Regions from separate parts of the Lentibacillus sp. L22 genome, predicted to be linked through region 2. Evidence: riboswitches for the same ligand, from Rfam matches in the RefSeq annotation. Region 2 holds a riboswitch; each other region holds the start of a gene.

Region 1 (5,765 bases), 120 kb from region 2:
AGGCAAACAGACAGTGCTCGCCTATTATGATGACATAAAGGACGCCAGCCAGACTGTTTCCGATATTATATCAGCAGGGATTATTCCAGCTGCATTGGAAATGATGGATACAATTGCAGTTGAAGGGGTGGAAGCGGCTGCCTACCCGGTTGGACATCCGAAAGATATCGCGGCATTTCTACTAATTGAAGTGGATGGAGTCGCTGCTGGTATTGAAAGTCAAATTGAAGAAATACTGACTGTTTGCAAACAAAACCATGTCCGTGAAGTCAAAGTGGCCAAAGACGAGGCAGAGCGCAGTCTTTGGTGGGCGAATCGAAAAACAGGATTTGGGGCGATGGGGGCAATTTCACCGGATTATCTTGTACAAGATGGGGTGATTCCACGTACACGTTTACCGGAAGTACTCGAACAAATTGCCGCTATAAGTAAAAAATATGATTTGCGCATTGCAAATATTTTTCATGCCGGAGATGGAAATTTACATCCGCTCATTTTATATGATGGCAGTGACCCGGAACAAATGAAGCGGGCATCAAAGGCAGGGTCGGAATGCCTGAAAGTTTGTGCTGATGTAGGTGGATCGATTACCGGTGAACATGGTGTCGGTATTGAAAAAGCAGCGGAAATGCGCTTTATTTTCAATGAGGAAGAAATGGCTGCACAAACGGATATTCGTGCTGTGTTTAATCCAGATGATCGATTGAATCCAGGTAAACTATTTCCAACGCCGAGTCAGTGTGTCGAAGTGAAACAGGAATGGAAACTGGCGGATTAATCTTTCATTGTGAAGGGGTCTTCCCTTCCTATACAACAAAATTATTGAATATTCAGATCCTAATGAATTGTTGGTGGTGCAAAAAGATAGAATCTTTTTGCACCGTAAATAGCAGGAATTAGCGGTAAGGTTATCGCTTTAGAATAAAGATGAATAGGGAGGGAATTTAACATGGGTGAGGGAGTATTAACAGTGCTGGCGTTACTTCCAATCATTGTTGTTGCTTTATTCCTGGTTGGTTTCAAATGGCCAGCAAGTAAGGCCATGCCGCTTTCGTACATTACGGTCGTACTATTAGCATTGTTTGTTTGGAACGTCTCTTTTCCACAAGTCGCAGCTGCTTCGGTTAACGGTCTGATTGTCGCTATCACGCTATTGTTCATTATTTTTGGTGCCATTTTACTATTAAACACGTTACAAGAAAGTGGCGGACTGCATACCATTCGTCGTGGTTTTACCGATATTACACCAGACCGGCGGATTCAGGTCATTATTGTTGCCTGGCTGTTTGGTTCATTTATTGAAGGCTCAGCAGGGTTTGGCACACCAGCAGCAGTTGCTGTACCATTATTAGTAGGACTAGGTTTTCCTCCGATGGCAGCAGTCGTTTCAGGATTGGTGATTCAAAGTACACCTGTATCGTTTGGTGCGGTCGGAACGCCTATGGTATTGGGAGTAGGATCGGGGATAGAAACACTCACACAAATTCCGGATGTTCCGGCATTTATAGTTGATTTGGCTGGGAAAGTTGCTGTGCTCCATACGATAGCAGGGATGTTAATTCCACTGTTTTTAGTAGGAATATTAACCCGCTATTTCGGGAAAAACAAGTCATTTAGTGAAGGGTTGAAGGTATGGAAGTTCGCTATATTTGCAGCATTGGCGATGACCGTACCATATATCATTGTCGCGAATACGCTGGGTCCTGAATTCCCATCCATGATTGGCGGCCTCATTGGTTTATTAATTGTTATTCCAGCTGCCAAGAAAGGTTTTCTAATGCCCAAGGACGATGATGCTTGGGATTTTGAGCCAAAAGATCGCTGGGATCCGACATGGACTGGGCGGCTGGAAATCAAACAAAGCGATATTTATGCAGGAAAGATTAGCATGCTACGTGCATGGTCCCCATACGTATTGATTGCATTGATGCTGCTGCTTTCCCGAATGACTGTCGTGGGAGATTGGCTAAAAGCAGCAACTATTGAGGTTCCAAATATTTTTGGGACAGACATCACGTCCAGCTGGGAAATCCTCTTTTCTCCAGGTTTTATTTTTATTGTTGCATCTGTTTATGTGTACTACGCTCATGGCATGAAAATAAAAGAATATGCACAGGCTTGGAAGGATTCCGGGAAAACAATGCTTGCCGCAGGTTCCGCGCTTGTTTTTACCGTTCCAATGGTACAAGTATTCCTTAATTCGGATGGTGGAGCGGCTGGTTACGCTGAAATGCCAATCGTCCTTGCAGACGGTGTCGCAAATCTGGCGCAAACGGCATATCCATTTTTTGCAACATTTATCGGTGGGCTAGGTGCATTTGTCGCTGGAAGTAACACGATCAGTAATATGATGTTTTCCTTGTTCCAATACGGCGTTGGTGAACGAATCGGCGGAGATCCAACCTGGATGGTCGCACTGCAGGCAGTAGGTGGAGCGGCCGGTAACATGGTCTGTGTGCATAATGTTGTCGCAGCCGCAGCCGTTGTTGGTTTAGTCGGAAAAGAAGGGCATGTCATTCGCAAGACCCTACTGCCATTTGTCTATTACTCCCTATTAATTGGTTCGATCGGCTATTCGATCATGTGGACATCCGAAAAAGGCATATTTAACATCGGATCGATCATTGCTGTCATTATTTGGGCAATTGCTATCTACTTCATTGCCACGAATAAAAAACGACTAAATGCGCTAGAACAAAACATTGCTTCGTAGCGTAAAATAGGAATGAAATATGAAAAAAGTTTGTTCATCCATTCATACTTACAAAATATATAAAATTCATTGACAAATCCTCCACACATGGTATGATACAAGCAAAGGTAAAATTTAATAAAAAACCGCTAGGGGTGCCTTCCAAAAAGGCTGAGATTAAAGTGTGACTTTAAGACCCTTGGAACCTGAACTGATTAATATCAGCGTAGGGAAGTGATGTGGAACAATAGATGTTCAAGGAATGTAACATAGGCTGGTAAAATTTCTTCATTTCTTGTATTTGTCCATAGTTGTTCAAAATAATGAACAATCTCAGGTGTTCTCAAATAATTATCCAACCACTTTCTCGATGCGCTGTCATCTTGAAAGTGGTTTTTTGTTTTGCTGAAAGGATAGGTGTTCATGGAATACAACAAAACATGGAAAAGGAAAAAGGATATAAACGCCACTAAGGAATTACATGTCGTCTCAACGGGTCAACAAACCGCTGAAACACTTGTACAAATAGTGGCAATGATTCATAAAGGTGTTAACAAGATTCATTTACGGGAGAAAAGTTGGACAGCTGCCGAACTAGTCCGGGTAATTGAAGCTTTAACGGATCGCGGTGTGCCGCTCGAAAAAATTATTGTTAATGACCGTGTTGACATTGCGCATATCTTAGGAGCAAATGGTGTTCAGCTTGCCCATCATAGTATCGATGCTTCATTGGTCATGCAGGCTTTTTCATCATTAAAAATCGGTTGTTCGATACATTCGCTTGACGAAGCAATCAAGGCAGAAAAGAAAGGGGTTGATTATCTTCTATATGGACATATTCATTGCACGAGATCAAAAGAGGGAATGACACCGAGAGGACTAAATAACTTGCGAAAACTCACGCAGCAAGTAACCATTCCCGTTATTGCCATCGGAGGAATCACACCTGAAAATACACATGACACGTTGGCAGCCGGGGCGAATGGAATTGCCGTTATGTCAGGCGTTTTCCAAGCAGATGATCCAGTGCGCGCAGTCATGAATTATCGTAAAGCAATGCATACGCAGGAGGTGATCCTATGAAGTTACGAGTAAATGGTGAACGGATTACCATTCCGTCTTCGGTAGCAACCATCACTGAGTTACTCGCATATATCCAAGTGAAGAATCCTGTCACTATTGTCGAACATAATGAAAATATTTTGGAAAAACATGACTATGACAGTGCAAAATTATCGGATGGAGACAAAATAGAATTAGTTCAATTTGTAGGAGGCGGTTGACTTGCTAACAATTGGAAATAAGCAATTTAATTCAAGATTATTATTGGGTACAGGAAAATATCCGAATTTTGATATTCAAAAAGCAGCGATTGAAGCATCGGAAGCAGAAATCTTAACGTTTACCGTTCGCCGGATGAATATTTATGAGCCAAACCAGCCCAATTTCCTGGAAAAACTGGACGTAGAGAAATTTAGTCTTTTACCGAATACGGCTGGTGCAAAGTCAGCGAAAGAAGCCGTACGACATGCCAAGTTGGCAAGAGCATCGGGACTATGTGACATGATCAAAGTGGAGGTCATTGGTTGTGATAAAACATTGCTGCCAGATCCGCTGGAAACATTAAAGGCAACGGAAGAATTGCTAAAAGAAGGATTTATTGTTTTACCGTATACTTCCGATGATGTGGTACTAGCCAAAAGGTTGGAGGAGCTTGGCACACATGCGATTATGCCTGGGGCGTCACCAATTGGCTCGGGGCAGGGAATTATCAACCCGGTTAATTTGCGTTTTATCATTGAGCAAACAGAAGTTCCTGTGATTGTTGATGCCGGAATCGGCTCCCCGGCCGATGCAGCTTATGCAATGGAACTTGGTGCAGACGCTGTTTTATTAAATACGGCGGTTTCAGCGTCTAAAGATCCGGTCAAAATGGCAAAAGCGATGAAGCAAGCAGTGGAAGCTGGTCGCTTAGGATATGAAGCTGGGCGTATCCCGAAAAAACGGACCGCCACAGCAAGCAGTCCAATGGAGGGAATAAGTATTGGCTAAAAAATCAATACCTACTCAAAAACATGATCAAAATACGAACGAAAAGGGACAGGTGAAGGGATGAATGATCGTTATTCCAGACAGACGTTGTTTAAGTATATTGGTGAAGAGGGCCAACAAAAAATGGCGGGAAAACAGGTACTTATCATAGGTGCGGGTGCGCTTGGCACAGGAAATGCAGAATCGCTGGTTCGTGCGGGTGTAGGAAAAGTAACCATTGTCGACCGTGATTATGTAGAATGGAGCAATTTACAGCGGCAACAGCTTTATGTGGAATTGGATGCAAAAAACCGGATACCTAAAGCTGTTGCTGCAAAAAAACGGCTGCAGCAAATCAATTCCGAGGTAGACATTGAATCACATATTTTAGATATCACACCACCGGAAATGGAGCAACTGATCAAAGGAGTCGATTTAATTATTGATGCGACGGATAATTTTGATATTCGCATGATCATCAATGATATCTCGCAAAAATATCAAATTCCATGGATTTACGGGTCGTGCGTGGGTAGCTACGGCATAAGTTTTACAATTGTGCCAAAGGAAACACCATGCCTCCATTGTCTTATGGAAGATGTCCCGATTGGTGGTTTAACCTGTGAAACGGCAGGAATCATCAGCCCTACTGTTGGAATGGTCGTTGTACAACAAACCATTGAAGCTTTCAAAATACTTACGGAGAATTGGGATGCACTTAGAAGAAAGCTAATCTCCTTTGATCTATGGAGTAATCATCATTCATCAATTGATATATCAACGGTGAAAAAAGCAACCTGTTCGTCTTGTGGAGAAAATCCAACATATCCTTTTCTTTCCTATGAAAATCAAACAAAAACAGCAGTGCTTTGTGGAAGGGATACGGTTCAAATTAGACCCGCCAAAAGGCAAAATCGCAATCTGCATGCGATTGCTAAAGTGCTTGCCGGAAAGGGTGGAAAAGTGGAACAAAATCCCTTTCTACTTTCATATACGATTGACGACCAACGTCTTGTCTTGTTCCGAGATGGCCGTACATTGG
Region 2 (5,765 bases):
TTATCTTGGATATGTTATGAGCTTTACCAATTCTAAGGAAGGTGCGGCATTACTGATGGTGCTACCGGGGGTTTGCCTTGTTATCTATTCGATAATTACGATATACCGAGCACTTCGACAGATTGAACAGCCTAAAAAGGAAATAGAAACAGAATCCAAGTAAAAATCTTATGGGCGGAAAAATAAAAGGAGGAATAATCAATGGGTATTAAAAAACAATTGGGTATGGGAGTTATGTCAGCAGCATTGGGGATCGCATTAATTGGTGGAGGCACATATGCATATTTTAGTTCAAGTGAGACAACCAATAATACATTTGCTGCAGGGAAATTGGACTTATCTGTTCAACCTACAACGGTGATTGATGTAGATGAATTACAGCCAGGAGATTCCGTGATCCGGGACTTTGAATTACAAAATAATGGAACGCTGGATATGAATAAAGTTTTACTGGAGACCGATTACAGTGTGATTGATGATAAAGGGGATAACACGGATGACTTCGGTAAATATATTCAGGTTGAATTCCTATATAATGCCGATCAACTAAATGAGGTTATTTACGAAACAACATTAGCTGAACTAAAAGATATGGATCCGGAAGTAGTACATGATGAAGTATTCAGTCCTTTACTAGGGAAGAAAGGATTGGAAGCAGGGGATGAACATGATTTGGTTGTCAAGTTTAAATTTATTGATGACGGAAAAGATCAAAACCAATTCCAAGGCGACTCCTTAAACCTGGAATGGACATTTAATGCACAACAGACTGCTGGCGATGAAAAATAAGATGAATACAATATCCCACTAAAATCACCAGGACTGCCCGTTAGCAATGGCAGTCCTGGCGATTGCTTGTATGCAAAATCATGATACTTCTTTATTCAACGCCTTAAACAAGGCAAATAACATCAAAATCATTACAAAGGAAAATGGTAATGCCGCGATAATAATCGTATTCTGAATTGCCGTTAATCCACCGACATAGAGCAGAATCAATGCTACAGCTGATTGGGAAACTCCCCAGATAATCTTGACATTATTCGGCGGGGTTAACGAACCATGTGTTGACTGCATCCCCAAAACAAACGTTGCTGAGTCTGCTGAAGTAATAAAAAACGAGCCAATTAGCAAAATAGCAAAAATGGAAAGGATGAATGATAATGGTAATTGATCGAACATATTAAACAATACAAGCTCTGTCGTGTATTGGGTCAAATCTACTCCGCTATTTTGTACATCACCTGCCGTTGTCCCAAATGCTGCAAACCATATTGAAGTAAATAATGTTGGAATCACCATGACGCCTAACAAAAATTGCCGAATGGTGCGCCCACGAGAGACACGGGCAATGAACATTCCAACAAAAGGCGCCCATGCAATCCACCATGCCCAAAAGAAAATGGTCCAGTTATTATGCCATTCCCGATTGTCCCCTGTAAGTGGAGCTGTGCGAAAGCTCATTTCCACAATATGTTGCATATACTTTCCAAACGTATCAGTAAACATATCCAGTATGAGCAATGTAGGGCCGACGATGATGACGATAACAAGTAAAAGAGCGGCAAGCACCATATTGGTATTGGATAAATATTTAATCCCTTTGCTCAAACCTGACCACGCTGAAGCAATAAAGAGAACCGTTACCACAGCAATGATGACAAACTGTGCGGTAAAACCAACATTTATACCAAATAAATGCGAAAGCCCTCCATTAATTTGCGCTGCCCCAAAACCAAGCGAGGTTGCTACACCGAATACAGTTGCAAATACGGATAGTACATCGATCAGCACACCAAGCGGACCGTTCATTTTTTCTCCAAATAACGGCTTTAATGTTGCTGAAATCAATCCTGGTTCTTCCTTACGAAATTGAAAAAAAGCCAATGACAGTGCCACAATACCATACATAGCCCAAATATGTACGCCCCAGTGGAAATAGCTATAGGCAAGCCCTTCCTTAAATGCTGCATCAGTACCTGGTTTCTCTGTGGCAGCATCAAGTGCATAGTTAAATAATGGCTCCGCTGCCCCGTAGAAAACAAGACCAATCCCCATACCAGCTGAAAACAACATAGCAATCCATGTTGGTGTTGAGAAATCGGGTCGTTCATGATCCTTGCCAAGGCGAATTTTGCCGTATGGACTAATGGCAATGATGATTGCAACGATGAGCATGACCGCCATCAACAGCATGTAATACCAACCGAATGTAGTAGCTACAAAATCCTTTATGTTGCCAGTTATTCGTTCAAATTGTGAAGGAAATGCCACACCAAATATCACGGCTAAGACGACTATTACCAATGTTATGTAAAAAACCCTTGTAACTTTCTTCATGAATCCCCCTGATAAAGTTTTGACATAGGATTAACAATAACAAAGACCAGCAAGCAATGCAATGGGACATGTGGAGGGTACATGAATCCTCAACAAATAAAAGGTCAGCACCAAAATCTATTATTGAAATTAATGAATAAAAAGAGTGCATGATTGACCGGCATGTGCTATGATGAGATTAAATAAAATGATAACGCAACCACAAGGGGAGCTTTAAAGCTGAGAGAGAACGTTATTGTTCGGACCCTTTGAACCTGTTAGTTAGCACTAGCGTAGGGATGTGGTGAGTAAATGCGGATGGTTCGCTGGATTTATGGCTGCCCGATAAAAATCCGTATATTTCACCAATGTCTCCCTTTTGGTTCGTTCTGAAGGAGGCATTTTTATATGCGAAAATTAAGTTTGCAAACACTGATAGAAGTGGCCATACTTGCGGCATTTGCGATGGTGCTGGATCTATTGCCATCATTGCGTTTTGGACCGTCGATTTCCATTTCTTTTGCGATGATCCCAATATTTATCGTTGCCTTTCGCTGGGGATTCGTAGCGGCCAGCCTATCTGGTTTTCTTTGGGGACTTCTACAAATTGCGCTTGGTCAGGCATGGATACTTACCCCTACCCAAGCATTTATTGAATATTTTATTGCTTTTGCTTGTATTGGATTTGCAGGGCTGTTTTATCACCAAGTCAAAGGGAACCTACAAAAGGGACACAAAGGACATGCTTTGTTATGGATGACGATTGCCATATTTGTTGGCGGGGCGACACGTTATTTTTGGCATTTTGTCGCTGGGGTTATCTTCTTTAAGAAGTATGCCATTGAGGCGGGGAAATCACCATTTATTTATTCGCTGGTTACCAATGGCATCACCTATATCGCTGTCTCAATCGCCTGTGCGGTTATTTTGGGATTGATCGTTTCAAAGGCAGGACAAATCATCACCTCGGCGAAACAAATAGGTCAGCAGCGAAGGGCAGGTTAATAAAAGGACAGTCCTCTACCATTTTAGGGGACTGTCCTTTATTCAATCCGGATTGTATTTTTCTATTTTGGATGGTATTGACGCCCTGTTCACGGTAGATTCCTCACGCTTTTTCTTTCCCATCGCCCGTGACCGCTCTTCTCTCGATAGATTCCTCCTATTTTTACTCTCCTATCTGCCGTGAGAATCTGTAGCTAATTATGATTTTGTATTTTGTTTATCTATATTGTATGTCATTTTTCATCATTTACCTGTTCGATTTGACATGGATGTTGTATACTGGAAGAGGAAATAAAATATTCGTGTAACAGACTCGGGTGTCTAGCGCAACTGTTCAAGAGGTTCGAATGAATTCTGGCTGATGTGCCTCTTTTTGAACACGGAATAATAGACTTAAAATGGAAGTTCGGTGTAAATCCGACGCGGTCCCGCCACTGTAAATGGTTGTTGCCTTTTAATCCACTGTACATAGGTTTGTATGGGAAGGGAAGGGCAACGGTAACCATGAGCCAGGACACTGCCTGATTCTGAAACACCATGAACCTACGCGGATAGGGAGGTGTGCAACTTGGCTGGATGGTACTGCTTTGTCAAAAATAAGTATCCATCTACTGTTAATGAGTAGCACCCCTTTTTAATAGGAGGTGTTTTTTTATTGCTTATCCATGGTTATGAGAGAAGACTGCTTTGTAGCGCTATTTTGTAAACACTAGGGGGGACAATACGATCATGAAAAAGATTTATTTGGTTTTATTCACTGCTATCTTATTTTTAGGAATTTTAGCCGGTTGTGGAAATTCAGATGATAACGCTGAAAAAGGAAAGGATAATGCAGACAATACTAAAACAGAACAGACGGAGGAACAGGCTTTTCCGGTAACAGTGACCGATGGGAATGGATATAAATTAACCATTGATGAAAAACCGGAACGAATTGTCTCGGTTTTACCAAGTAATACGGAAATTGCTTTTGACCTGGGACTTGGCGATCAAATTGTTGGTGTATCTGACCATGATGATTTTCCGAAAGAGGCATCCGAAAAGGAAAAAATCGGTGGGCTGGAATTAAATGTGGAAAAAATTCTTTCACTTGATCCGCAATTGGTGCTTGCAGATCAAACCAATGACGAGAAAGCACTTAAACAAATTGAAGAAGCGGGCATTCCGGTATTGGTTGTTGCCAGTGCAAATAACTTTGATGAGGTTTACGATTCAATTCATTTGATTGGACAAGCCACAGGAACACTATATAAGGCTGACCAGATTATTGATGATATGAAGGAAAAATTAACTGCACTTAAGGATAAGGCAAATGCCATTGATAAAGATGACCAAAAAAAGGTTTACATGGAAATTTCCCCATCACCTGATATTTATACCGCTGGAAAAAATACGTTTATGGACGAGCTATTAACAATTATCCATGCGGAAAATGCTGCTGGTGATCAGGAAGGCTGGCCAAAAATAAATGAGGAACAGGCTATTGCAAGCAATCCGGATGTGATTATTACAACATACGGTTCATATGTGGACGATCCCGTTGCCGAAATAACCCAAAGAGATGGCTGGGAGGATGTATCAGCAGTTAAAAACGAACAAATTTATGATGTGGACGAAGATCTGGTTAACCGTCCAGGTCCACGATTGGTTGATGGTGTTGAGGAACTTGGAAAAGTGATTTATCCAGATGTATTCGATGACTAAGCGGATTACAGCGTACGGGATACTGTTTGTGATACTGGTTGTTTCCATGTTAATGGGCATTTCAATTGGAACAGTTCAGGTACCTGTTACAACTATTCTGAAGACTATTTTTGCTGCTATCTCACATACATCTATCTCCGATTCGGTGGATCCGATGTATGAAAATATTGTGATGAATGTACGCTTGCCACGAGTTATGTTATCGGGAATTATCGGAGCCTCGTTAGCGATTGCGGGTGCAGCCTTTCAGGGATTATTAAGAAATCCATTGGCAGACCCGTATACGCTGGGGGTTTCCTCCGGTGCTAGTGTTGGGGCAGTGTTGACAATTTTTTTGCATTTATCATTACCGTTTTTAGGGCTGTATACATTGCCGGTATTAAGTGTGGTGGCCTCGTTTTTGACGATTTTTTTGGTGCTCTTCTTTGCCAAACGGGTCGACCGTAGTATGCGGGTGGAAACGATTATTTTGACCGGTGTCATCTTTAGTTCGTTCCTTGGTGCCCTTATCTCATTAATGATTGCATTAACCGGTGATGAGTTACGACAGATCATCGGCTGGTTACTTGGAAGTGTGTCCATGCGGGGATGGGATTACGTATGGATTATCCTGCCATTCTTTATTGTGGGAGCTGGTATTCTAATGCTGCATGCTACCGAATTAAATGCCATGTCATTCGGTGAACAACAAGCGAAACATTTAGGTGTTAACGTGGAACGAAAAAAGATGAATGTGT
Region 3 (5,765 bases), on a different contig from region 2:
AACGCAGCCGACTTGATAAGATGATCGAGATGATTGATAAGACGATACAACATGTGAAAGGAGAGATGAACATGACCGAAGAGGAGAAGTTTTCAGGTTTTGATTTTAGTCACAACCCATACGAACAAGAAGCACGTGACCGTTGGGGTGATCAGGTGGTAGATGAATCGAATGCCAAAATAAACCGGATGTCCGAGCATGAGCAACAATCCTTGGCTAATGAATTTAATGCAATATACTGCGAGTTGGCAGCCATTCGTCATAAAGATCCAGCATCTGATGAGGCACAGGCGGCTATTAAACAATGGTATGACTATTTGAATAAGGTTGGTGAATTTTCACTGGATGCGTTTAAGGGGCTTGGCCAACTGTATGTAGGTGACGAGCGTTTCACGAAAAATATTGATCAATTTGGTGAAGGTTTAGCTGTATTTATGCGCGATGCCATGGCTGTTTATGCAGATCGAAACAAATAGAAGGACAATTATAAAGCTGCCCATATGAAAAAGGGCAGCTTTAAATTATAATTTCTGAACGGCTTCTTCTATATTATCAGCTTTGGTAATTGCGGAGATAACCGATACCCCGTCCGCACCTGCTTCAATTACTGATGCAGCATTTTGGGTAGTGATTCCCCCGATCCCAACAATAGGAAATTTAGGGTATCTCGATCTTAATGTTTGAATCCATGCTACACCAACAGCATCCTTGGCATCAGCCTTCGATTGGGTAGGAAAAACAGGGCCGGCACCAAGGTAATCGACAAGGTGGATGGGACTTTGCGCTTCTTCGTCCGGGTTTGATACAGAAAGCCCAATTACCTTGTCCGGGAAAAGCTCTCTCACTCGTTCGACCGATAGATCATTCTGTCCCACATGGATACCGTCTGCATCAAGCAATGCTACCAGTTCTATGTCGTCGTTTACGATAAATGGAACCTGGTAATGGGTGCACAAGTCGCGCAGTTTTGTTCCCAACTTCAGCTTATCTGTGCTGGTTAAAGAACCTTCCCCTTTTTCTCGAAACTGAAAGGCGGTGATACCAGCTGCAAGGGCTGATTCAAGAACTTCTACAGGGTCAAATTGTTCGCAATCCTGGCTGCCCATGATAAAATACTTTCTTAATTGTTTACGTAGGAACGGGAAACCCATTGATGTGATTCCTCCCATTTTTAGTTGATATAATTTCAGTTTACCACACCATGAACGTGCTATAATACCCCCACTTTTAGTCAAGAGTAAATGAACAATGAGGAAGGTGTGGGATAGACAGCTGTTTCATAGATTTAGGTTGCCCTTTCACAGCGCTATCCCAATTGATCCGCATCTAATGATAGAGCATCAATAAAATAAGCCAGAAATGTACCAGGCCCGGATACATTTGGATTTAGAGCGGCATATTCTGCGGCGAGTCCGTAAAATTCCACGGCGGTTTGCATTTGCTCTTCCAGCGGTTCCTTGGTTGTAAGGCAAGCTGTCAAAATCGACCCAAGCAGGCATCCCGCGCCAGTAATTTTTGTAAGCAACGGATGTCCGGTCTGGTTTTCTTTAAAATAATTTCCACTACAAATGATATCCGTTTTTCCGGTAATAACAACAGCCGTTTGATATTTTTCCTGGGCTTTGGCAGCAACTTCGGCAATATTTCCTTCACCAACAGCGTCCGGTCCTTTTGTCTCCCAAGGAACATTGACCAGATAGGCAATTTCACCAGCATTGCCTTTGATCACAGTCGGATTTACTTCGTTGAGGATTTGCTTCACAGCCGTATCCCGAAACGGTGTTGCTGCAATGCCAACCGGATCAAGCACGACCGGTATTCCTTTTTCATTAGCAGCTTTTCCCGCTTTTATCATTGCGGTAACCTCAGATGGTGTAATGGTACCGACATTTATCAGGAGACCATTCGCGTTTAAAGCCATTTCCCGTGCTTCTTCCTTTGCGTTTGCCATCGCTGGTGTTCCCCCAAACGACAATAATCCATTGGCAGAAAAGTTCATGACAACCTGGTTTGTTAAATGATGAATAAGTGGACGATTCTCCCTTACTTCCTGTATGACCTTCTGATTCATTTGCTGACCTCCTCGATTCGTGGTGCCCAATGATTTGTTGGACCACTGCCATGACCAATTGCAAACGAATGACCGATGGCAGCCGTTATATATTGCTTGGCGGCGTTGACAGCCTCTAAAAGCGGATTGCCTTTAGCTAATAACGCGGTAATTGCCGCTGAATAGGTACAACCGGTTCCATGGGTATCTTTTGTTTCAATGCGTTCAGATGAAAAACGGTGTATCTTGTTGCCATCGTGCAAAAAGTCGACAGCATCCCCCGCTAAATGACCGCCTTTAACAAGCGCGGCACCTGCTCCATACTTATTTACAATTTGTTCAGCGGCCTCTTTTAGATCATCCATGGTGCTAATCGATTGCCCTGTTAGATATTCTGCTTCCGGTACATTGGGTGTGACTAATGTAGCCAGAGAAAGCAGATTGTTGCGTAAATAGTCACGCGCCTCCTCGTCAATTAATGAATCACCACTTGTCGCGACCATGACCGGATCCATTACAAAAGGGACAGGAATATTTTCTATCTTGCCGGCGATACTTTTCATCATCGCGGTATTGGCAATCATTCCCGTTTTAAACGCTTGAAACGGGATATCTGAAATAACGGAATCCAGCTGTTCTTCAATCATGTCCGTTAAAATGTGCTGTACATCCTGAACCCCGGTTGTATTTTGGGCAACCACGGAAGTAATCACCGACATCCCATAGCATTTAAATTCCTGAAATGTTTTTAAATCGGCCTGAATGCCAGCACCGCCACTAGGATCAGTACCAGCAATAGTCAGTGCACAAGGTATTTGTCTCATTTGTCATCATCCTTTCGGGACAAGGGGCTCCCTTGTTCCAGTTTTTAAATGTTTGGCAGTACGTTTCGTTGTTTCAACCGAGCTGCAATAATCCAGCCTATCAACGCCCCAGCTCCACTGCTTACCAGGAATGACGGGAAGAAAAATAATGCACCAACTGAACTTCCCATCAAGAGGTTGGCAAACGGTACAGCAAACAAAGAGCCAATCATACCGGTTCCAATAAATTCACCAATTGCCGCCCAAATCTTTTTCCCGAACCGTCGATAAAGATAACCTGCCAGAAATGCGCCAATCATGCCGCCGGGAAACGCCAAAATGGAGCCAAGACCAAGCAAGTTACGAATCAGTCCGATCATGAAGGCGATCATAACAGCGGGGGCTGGGCCAAGTATGATGGCTGCCAGCACATTCACCGCATGCTGTACTGGATAGGCTTTAGCAACTCCTGCAGGAAACCAGAGAATTTGGGATCCAATTGTTCCAATGGCTACAAAAACAGCCATCGTTGTTAATAAACGTGTCCGGTTCATCCAATTCCTCCTTTCCATGTTTCCATGGCATATAAAAAAAGCTAGATCCTTATGATGGACCCAGCTTGCGTAGAGAAAAGTTTATCGTGATTTGTCACAACTACTTCCCTCCGCTGGTATTAGCCAGATCAGGTCCATAAGGGTCGGAAAGAAATGCAACTTTCCTCTCAGCCCGCATGCGGGGCACCCCTAGTAGTGTAAATACTATGAAATTTGCCTGTTGCAATAATCTTAACAGAGAAGGATTGGTTTGTCACTTATGAATCACGTTTTATAATGTGAAGAAAAATTGTAACTTCTACCTCTATCTTGCCTGGCGGTTGGAGGGAGTTAAAATATGTTGTTACATTAGATGTAAGCGCAGCCTTAAAACAAGTAAAGGCGCAAACCTGCATAAGCTTCATTTTAAGGTTAAAAACCTGTTGACACTCCAAAATCATGAGCGTATAATATCATCTTGTTATCAAATTGTTTAGTGATAAGATATTTTTTAGTGAGATAATATTTATATAAGGAGGGAAGTCATGAAGAAGGATGATTTCCTTGAGTTGGAGGGCATTTTCCGGAAAATCACGAAGAAAATCCCCGGAGAATGGAGAAAGCATACGAAATCGGCTTTCTCCAGAACAGAAGCACTTGTCCTTTATAAATTATATTATGAGGGACAACAACGTGCTTCTGAGCTAGCAATGGTTCTTTCCATCACTACTGGCGGCTTGACAGGTCTTACCGATAAGCTTGTTGAGGGCGGATATGTGGAAAGGAAACGGACGGAAGAAGATCGCCGGGTTGTTTACCTGTCCATTACCGATAGCGGAAAGGAAATGGTCAAGGCTATGAATGCTGCCCGAAAAGCATTTATTGAAAAATTGTTCAATGGGATATCAACGGAAGAGTTAAATCAGTTTAAGAACACAGCCGCAAAATTATTACGGAATTTTGAGGATGTGGAAAATCAATAACTTAGGGAATAGGAGATGAAAGAAAAGCATGACTGAAACAACTACAAGTAATGCAACGAATATAAAAAAAGGCCCCATTCTTGCGGTTATTATTCTTGGTGCGTTTGTATCGCTGTTGAATCAAACGTTAATGAATGTGGCCTTGCCTTCGATCATGGAGGACCTGGATATAGGGGAAAGCACTGCACAGTGGATTACGACCGGATTTATGCTGGTTAATGGTGTGCTGATCCCAATTACTGCATTTTTAATGGAGAAGTTTTCAACCAGACAGCTATTTATAACTGCAATTAGCTTATTTGCTGCAGGTACATTAATCTGTGCCATTTCACCAACTTTTATTATCTTAATGACTGGCCGCGTTATTCAGGCAGTTGGCGCAGGGATTATTATGCCACTATTAACAACGGTTGTATTGGCTTTGTTCCCGGTTGAAAAGCGTGGTGGTGCAATGGGGATTATTGGGATTGCCATTATTTTTGCACCAGCTGTAGGCCCAACACTGTCAGGGTTTGTAGTACAAAATTATTCATGGCGGTTATTGTTCTGGATTATATTTCCAATTGCTGTATTAACAATTATCTTCTCGGTTATTTTCTTAAAGAATGTAACCAAACAGACATTTCCAGACATCGACATCCTGGCAATTGTTCTCTCAACACTTGGTTTTGGCGGTATCCTGTACGGTTTCAGTACTGCAGGTACAAACGGTTGGACCAATGCATCGGTGATCATTGGATTGATTGTTGGCTTTGTCGGCCTTGCCTTGTTTATTTGGCGCGAATTGGTTATGGAAGTTCCAATGCTGGATTTCCGGGTATTTAAGAGCGGAATTTTTTCGCTTACTACGGTCATTAATGTGGCACTTACGGTCGCTATGTTTGCGCCAATGCTTTTGATCCCGATTTATTTGCAGAATATCCTGGGTATTTCACCAATGAATTCCGGTTTAATGCTGATGCCAGGCGCAATCGTGATGGGAATTATGTCACCGATCACTGGTAAAGTATTTGATAAAATAGGTGCGCGGCCATTAGCAGTGTTTGGATTGGCCATTACAGTAGTAACAACGTATTTGTTCACCCAGCTAACCGACTCAACAGGCTATCTGTATCTGATTATTATATACACCATTCGCATGTTTGGTATGTCCATGATTATGATGCCAATTATGACGGCCGGGCTTAATCAGTTGCCGCAGCGACTTTATCCACATGGTACAGCAATGGTTAATACTGTTCGTGCTGTAGCTGGTGCGATTGGTACGGCATTCCTGGTTACCATCATGACGAACCAGGCAAAAAATAGTATTAAAGATATTATTATCAACAATCATTTTGACCCGAATAACGAGCAAGATATGTTACATGCTGCCAATCTTGCCCAGGTTCAGGGA
Region 4 (5,765 bases), on a different contig from region 2:
CTGTATTATACCACAACATTACAAAAAAACATAGCCTTATTAAAAATTGAAGCCACTATCCTTCTTGTGTTGGGTTTTTGGGAAGTAGGTAATATGTTTAGTCGTGAATGGCTTATAATCGCTGTGTGGGGCTGTTAATGGGTTTTATGGTTGAGTGCTCATTTTTGAGCAGTGAGGGGATATATTCAGCCGGGCGCAGATTGACTTGTGATTATTGGTTTCTCTTTTTTGGGTAACCAAGTGATTACATCTAGCTGGGCCCAAATTGATACCCCTTTTGGAGATCGGTCGAAATACTCACCTACAAAACCTGTGAAAATCCATCCTATAAAACTGAACCACCATTCATTTGCCCCAATTTTGCCCCCGAAATCCTGTACTAATGAAATCTACACTAAACTGTACCAATAATAAAAACGCCATAACCCTTATCTATCAAGGATTACAGCGTTTCTGTACTAATGCTGGTGAAAGGATTCGAACCTTCGACCCCGTCATTACGAGTGACGTGCACTACCAGCTGTGCTACACCAGCATCTAAAGTATGACTTTTTTTGTAAAGCACATAGAGTATCATAATACATTTTAATCATTTCTTCAACTATTTTGCGGTGATTTTTTAAAGTTAGAGAGCAGAATTCGGTTAATTTTCGGCGTGCGAGTCATGACTTAAAGTGGGAACAATTGCGAACCGCCGATAAAAGTGCTGAAACCGTCGATAATTTACCCGAAATCGCCGTAAAACTGGTTGAAACCGCCGTTAAATAGCCGGCTATGAATAACCAAATCATTGTAAACGATAAAACCCCAGCAGATATATATAATGAGCCGGGGTTTTCATTTGGGAAATCATGATCACACTTTAATTGTTAAACATCTCCAAAGAAAAATCTACTTTCTTATTCTCCTGCTCCTCATAGCCTTTCATATAATTGATCCTGCGCTGGGCTGAAGCTTGGCTGACCTGCTCATCGGCATGGTAGGAAGATCGTACAAGCGGGCCTGATTCACAATGACGGAATCCTTTTTTTAAGGCAATTTCTTTTAGTTCCGCAAATTCATCCGGGTGGTAGTAACGTTCAACCCTTAAGTGTTTTTTTGTTGGTTGCAAATATTGACCGATTGTCATGATGTCTACGTTGTGTGCCAATAAGTCATCCATCGCTTGTAAAATTTCTTCTTTTTCTTCGCCTAGACCGACCATAATACTTGATTTGGTTGGTGTATTTGGTGCTATTTCTTTTACCCGTTCCAGCAATTGTAAGGAACGGTCGTATTTTGCAATTGCCCGTACGCGTTTAGTTAATCTGCGTACTGTTTCAATGTTATGGTTAAAAATGTCTGGTTCACTATCCATTAAAGTATGCAGGCTTTCGTAGTCACCTTTCATGTCCGATGGTAACACTTCAATCGTGCAGCCAGGGTTTTCACGGCGGATGGCTCTTACCGTTTCCGCAAATACCGCAGCGCCCCCATCATTTAGGTCATCGCGAGCGACTGCTGTCACAACAACATGTTTTAAGCCCATAATCGATACGGATTCCGCAACACGAGTAGGTTCTCCCCAATCCAGTTCGTTTGGTAATCCAGTTTTAACTGCACAAAAACGGCAGCCGCGGGTACAAGTGTCACCAAGAATCATAAAAGTTGCCGTTTTTCGTTCACTCCAGCATTCGTGGATGTTCGGACAGCGTGCTTCTTCGCAAACGGTATTTAATCGTTTATCACGCATGAGTTTCTTTAATCCACGGTAAGATTGGTTCGTATTGATTTTTGTTTTCAGCCATTCCGGTTTTCTTATGTATTCCTCCTGTTTAGCCATTAAGTACACGCTCCTTTGAATGATGTTTGAAATTCCAATCATGATTGCTGTATTTATCAGCAGCTAGCTGGTAGACTTCCTCCCATTGCTGATTGGTTAATTCAAATGGAGATAGTTTGATATCTACTCCAGTTTCAAAACCTTGTTTAAACGCGTCTTTCATAGTGCTCATGGATATGGATCGGTTTGTTTCTTGACGGATGGTTGTTGCTTTTGTATCAAATGCTGCTCTTTTTCTTTCTCGTATTTCCTCACTTGGAAAACGGAATAGATCGAAAAGTATCGTTTTGTTCATGGAATGTGGAATCGATCCATGCTGCAGCAATACTCCTTTTTGCCGGGTTTGTGCATTGCCGGATATTTTCTTCCCACCCGCCAGCAACTCGTATAACGCCGGTCTTTCAAAACACACTGCAGAACGGTTTTGAATGGAATGTCTTTGTTTGGCATAATCGACTGTGATTCCTAAATTGGCATACCCGTCAAAGATACCCTTGGATAGAACATAGTAAGCTTCCGTGATAGATGCTGGGATAAATGATTTGTTCTCCGCAATAACAAGACTGTAGGTTAACTCATCATCGTGCAGTACCGCACTACCACCGGTTAACCGGCGAACCACTGGTATCCTATACTGTTGCAATGCTGATGGATCAATCGTTTTATGAACATCCTGAAAATAGCCAACAGATAAACTTGGTTTTGCCCATTGATAGAAACGTAAAATGGGCGGGATTTTTCCTTCACTGTGCCAAATAAGCAACAATTCATCTAATGCCATATTTGTTGCAGCATCGTGTACTCCGGTGTCTAAAAATCCCCATGAATCTTGCAATCGAATCTCCTCCGTGTTTTTGGTGCTCCCTAAAAAGCAAACGATAAAACAAAAACTGCCCAAATGAGATGGCAGTCTGTTTGTATATAACATGTACCCATGCTACATTGACCACTTCCCCACGCCAGTATTACCCAGATCGGGTGCCAAGGGTTAGAACAAAAAAAGTTCTTCTCAGCCTTTGAAATGCTCCCCTAGTGAACTTGTTATATTGTTTCGATAAGTCCATGGTAAATGGAAAATGTTACATTGTAAAGCGGATTTGAAATTTTTGCTGTTTCGATAACTTTCATGCGATATAATGGGAAGTAAAAGCAATGCTAGAAGGAGAACGGTATGCTGAAAACAGGTAATGTAAAAGAATTAGTAAGTAAAGAAGAATGGTTGCCTACATTCCGCTTGTATAGCAATTGCGGACGCATTTAGATGAAGAAATGTACATGGATTATTTGGCAAGTATATGAGAAAGTGGAAGAAGGGAGAGGTTGGAGCCGGTTTTGCTAGGGTAGAAGAATTGATCACACGATGTTCAGGCCGAAATTTACCACGTGTTTCTTGGCGTGGCTGAATCGCTGATAGAAAGCTCAAAACCGCTGATAGGAATCCTGAAACCGCTGATAGAACGCCCGAAACCGCTTATAGGCAGCTCGGAACCGCTGATAGGGAGCCCGAAATCGCTGATATATTATCGGACTCATGATAAAAATGACAAGTTCCGTGTTGTTTCGTGGCTGTTTTTGGTAATCCTTACTGTCTCGGGCTGCTGAAAAAGTGTGATCATAGGTCTGTCGCAAATTAGATATAACGCATGAGAACATAACTGCATCGTTTTGTCGGCAGGTGGGTAGAAGGTTAAGGATACCAGGAAGGTTGATAAAAATGTAGATAGTGTAAAACCGGGGGATAAAAGTAACCTTGCACCTGGTGGTGGATTGGCTGCACATGAAATAAAAGGTGGACATTTGATTGAAAGACATGTTGGAAAAACGGATAAAGAGCTATTAGAGAGGATAAATAAAAATCCGAAAATTACTGGTTCATCTACCTTTAAAGATAGGGCTACGGCTGAGAAAATTGTTAATAATGTTTTGAACGATACAAACAATAAAGAAGTTATTCAATCTTGGCTAGATAATCCAAAAAGCAAGTCAACTTTAGTATTGACCTATCAGGGAACAGAGGTGATAGGAAGGGAGATAAAAAAGGCTCCGATTCGGTTAAAAATATGACAAATGCTAGAATTGTTTTGAAAAAGGATGGCGAAGGGAATTTTGTTCTAACTGGTTATCCAAATTAAGCAAATCAATACTAATTGAAAGGGGTGTGTTGTTTTATGTTACTCCCTAATAAACAGGAAGAGCCAGTTTTTCAATTTTTGGCTGGAACTTTTCATCAGGACATTGAATCTCCAGAACAAGCCTTGGAGGAATTGTTGGTGGATGAAACCAAAGAGTATTTAGAATATGCGATTGTTTTTTTGTCGGATTTTATAAACAGTAATTACTCAAATTTCGAAAAGAATGAATACATTCAGTGTTGTGCGGATGGTATATATTTTCCGGATCTTGGTTTAGAACCACTTCAGTAGCTAAACCAAGTAGTCCAACAAATAAAAGAAGTTGTGAAATTGTAAGATGGGGATGGTTCAGTCCGAGATGAAATATTATTTTTTTTCGTTTTTAATAACATTGGAATCATCCAGATTCGAATACAACAGCGGCTGATTAAATGAAGGCGAGTTGTTTATTATTGGAAAGCCAGTCAGTAAATAATTATGATGAGTACAGACCTTTAGCTTTTTGAGTTTTTAAGAAGCAAGAAGAGGAGAAAAGAGATTCACATAAGGTAAAACTAAATGATATAAGAATCGTAGTAGGAGACATACTCTACATTTTTATCATTCACGGTTTTTATTCGATGATATAGTATCAGGAGAATGGAAATGAGACAGAAACTTATCGAAAGGCCAAACAAATAATTTTATCTCATGATGATATTGCTGATTTCGTCGGAGGATGTACAACTGAATTAATAAGTAAGGCTGGAGATATGTTAGGATTAAAGTTTGCTAGTTTGTGTACGGATTACTTGCAGACTTTTGGAGCGGGGAATTTTGGATCACAAGAGGTTTACGGAATTATTAATGATGATTTTCTTTGGTAACTTTTTATTAGATCTAATAAAGCTAGAATCTGTATGCTGGACCTTTTTGGGAAGAGCATATCCCCCTATGAATTATTAGATATTGTAAATGAAGAGAACAGCATTGAATCATATACATTTGTTTCTCGAAAAGAACACGGTTTTCCTTACCTTGTCAATCCCCCCCCCCAATCAAATGTTTGTTCAATAATGAAATTTAATAAAATACTAGATATTATAAAATATGAGGAGGAATTATTATTTCACAGTCAGAAGAGGCAAGGAATATCGATGACAACACCTGGTTGGAATGGGTTAAACAGATTCAAGCAATTGCTCAGACAGGCTTAGCATACACTCGTGATGTTTATGATCAAGAGCGTTACGAACAATTACGTGAGCTTAGTATCGAAATAATGAGCAATTATACTAAAGTAGATAAAGAGACAATAAGGTTGGACTTTGCCAATGATACTGGATATGCAACGCCCAAAGTAGATATTCGCGGGGTCGTTTTTAACGAACAAAATGAGATATTATTGGTAAAGGAAAAGTCGGATGCACAATGGTCTTTACCCGGTGGCTGGGGTGATATTGGCTATTCACCATCAGAGGTTGCAGTAAAAGAAATAAAAGAAGAATCTGGTTATGCGGTAAAAGCATCAAGATTGCTCGCTGTATTGGATAAAAGTAAGCATAATCACCCACCAGATCCCCATTATGTGTATAAGATTTTCATTGAATGTAAAATTGTTTCAGGAAAATCAGAAGCTGGTGTGGAAACTAGCGATGTAGGTTTTTTTGATATAAGTAATTTACCCGCCTTATCGATTAAAAGGAATACAAAAGAACAGATAGAATTAATGTTTGAATTTAATAATGATCCAAATAAAAATATTGTTTTTGATTGATTTAAATAGGGTTATGGCTTTTTGTTAATAATTTGGCTGATAAAAACAATACACC

Evidence for each region. Region 2 has a riboswitch for thiamine pyrophosphate ahead of thiT (energy-coupled thiamine transporter ThiT). Riboswitches for the same ligand answer to the same signal wherever they lie in the genome.
Region 1: another riboswitch for thiamine pyrophosphate. It lies ahead of tenI (thiazole tautomerase TenI); the one in region 2 lies ahead of thiT (energy-coupled thiamine transporter ThiT).
Region 3: another riboswitch for thiamine pyrophosphate. It lies ahead of thiW (energy coupling factor transporter S component ThiW); the one in region 2 lies ahead of thiT (energy-coupled thiamine transporter ThiT).
Region 4: another riboswitch for thiamine pyrophosphate. It lies ahead of ABRT01_RS03550 (lipoate--protein ligase family protein); the one in region 2 lies ahead of thiT (energy-coupled thiamine transporter ThiT).

Annotation. Positions count from the first base shown of each region.
Region 1 is NZ_JBFNXI010000002.1:131,720-137,484, reverse strand. It holds gene ABRT01_RS01580 (FAD-linked oxidase C-terminal domain-containing protein) at 1-778, shown strand, start outside; gene ABRT01_RS01575 (L-lactate permease) at 950-2,713, shown strand; TPP riboswitch at 2,834-2,942, shown strand; gene tenI (thiazole tautomerase TenI) at 3,116-3,775, shown strand; gene thiS (sulfur carrier protein ThiS) at 3,772-3,975, shown strand; gene ABRT01_RS01560 (thiazole synthase) at 3,977-4,744, shown strand; gene ABRT01_RS01555 (thiazole biosynthesis adenylyltransferase ThiF) at 4,805-5,765, shown strand, end outside.
Region 2 is NZ_JBFNXI010000002.1:16,321-22,085, reverse strand. It holds gene sipW (signal peptidase I SipW) at 1-163, shown strand, start outside; gene ABRT01_RS01105 (CalY family protein) at 202-789, shown strand; gene ABRT01_RS01100 (BCCT family transporter) at 868-2,340, opposite strand; TPP riboswitch at 2,535-2,636, shown strand; gene thiT (energy-coupled thiamine transporter ThiT) at 2,728-3,324, shown strand; cobalamin riboswitch at 3,669-3,863, shown strand; gene ABRT01_RS01090 (ABC transporter substrate-binding protein) at 4,054-5,028, shown strand; gene ABRT01_RS01085 (FecCD family ABC transporter permease) at 5,012-5,765, shown strand, end outside.
Region 3 is NZ_JBFNXI010000038.1:23,021-28,785, forward strand. It holds gene ABRT01_RS14185 (MerR family transcriptional regulator) at 1-476, shown strand, start outside; gene thiE (thiamine phosphate synthase) at 522-1,151, opposite strand; gene thiM (hydroxyethylthiazole kinase) at 1,307-2,071, opposite strand; gene thiD (bifunctional hydroxymethylpyrimidine kinase/phosphomethylpyrimidine kinase) at 2,068-2,874, opposite strand; gene thiW (energy coupling factor transporter S component ThiW) at 2,919-3,407, opposite strand; TPP riboswitch at 3,496-3,608, opposite strand; gene ABRT01_RS14210 (MarR family winged helix-turn-helix transcriptional regulator) at 3,932-4,369, shown strand; gene ABRT01_RS14215 (DHA2 family efflux MFS transporter permease subunit) at 4,398-5,765, shown strand, end outside.
Region 4 is NZ_JBFNXI010000004.1:147,249-153,013, reverse strand. It holds tRNA gene ABRT01_RS03560 (tRNA-Thr) at 463-535, opposite strand; gene lipA (lipoyl synthase) at 863-1,822, opposite strand; gene ABRT01_RS03550 (lipoate--protein ligase family protein) at 1,815-2,657, opposite strand; TPP riboswitch at 2,757-2,863, opposite strand; gene ABRT01_RS03545 (RNase A-like domain-containing protein) at 3,590-3,886, shown strand; gene ABRT01_RS03540 (contact-dependent growth inhibition system immunity protein) at 3,991-4,245, shown strand; gene ABRT01_RS03530 (NUDIX hydrolase) at 5,105-5,710, shown strand.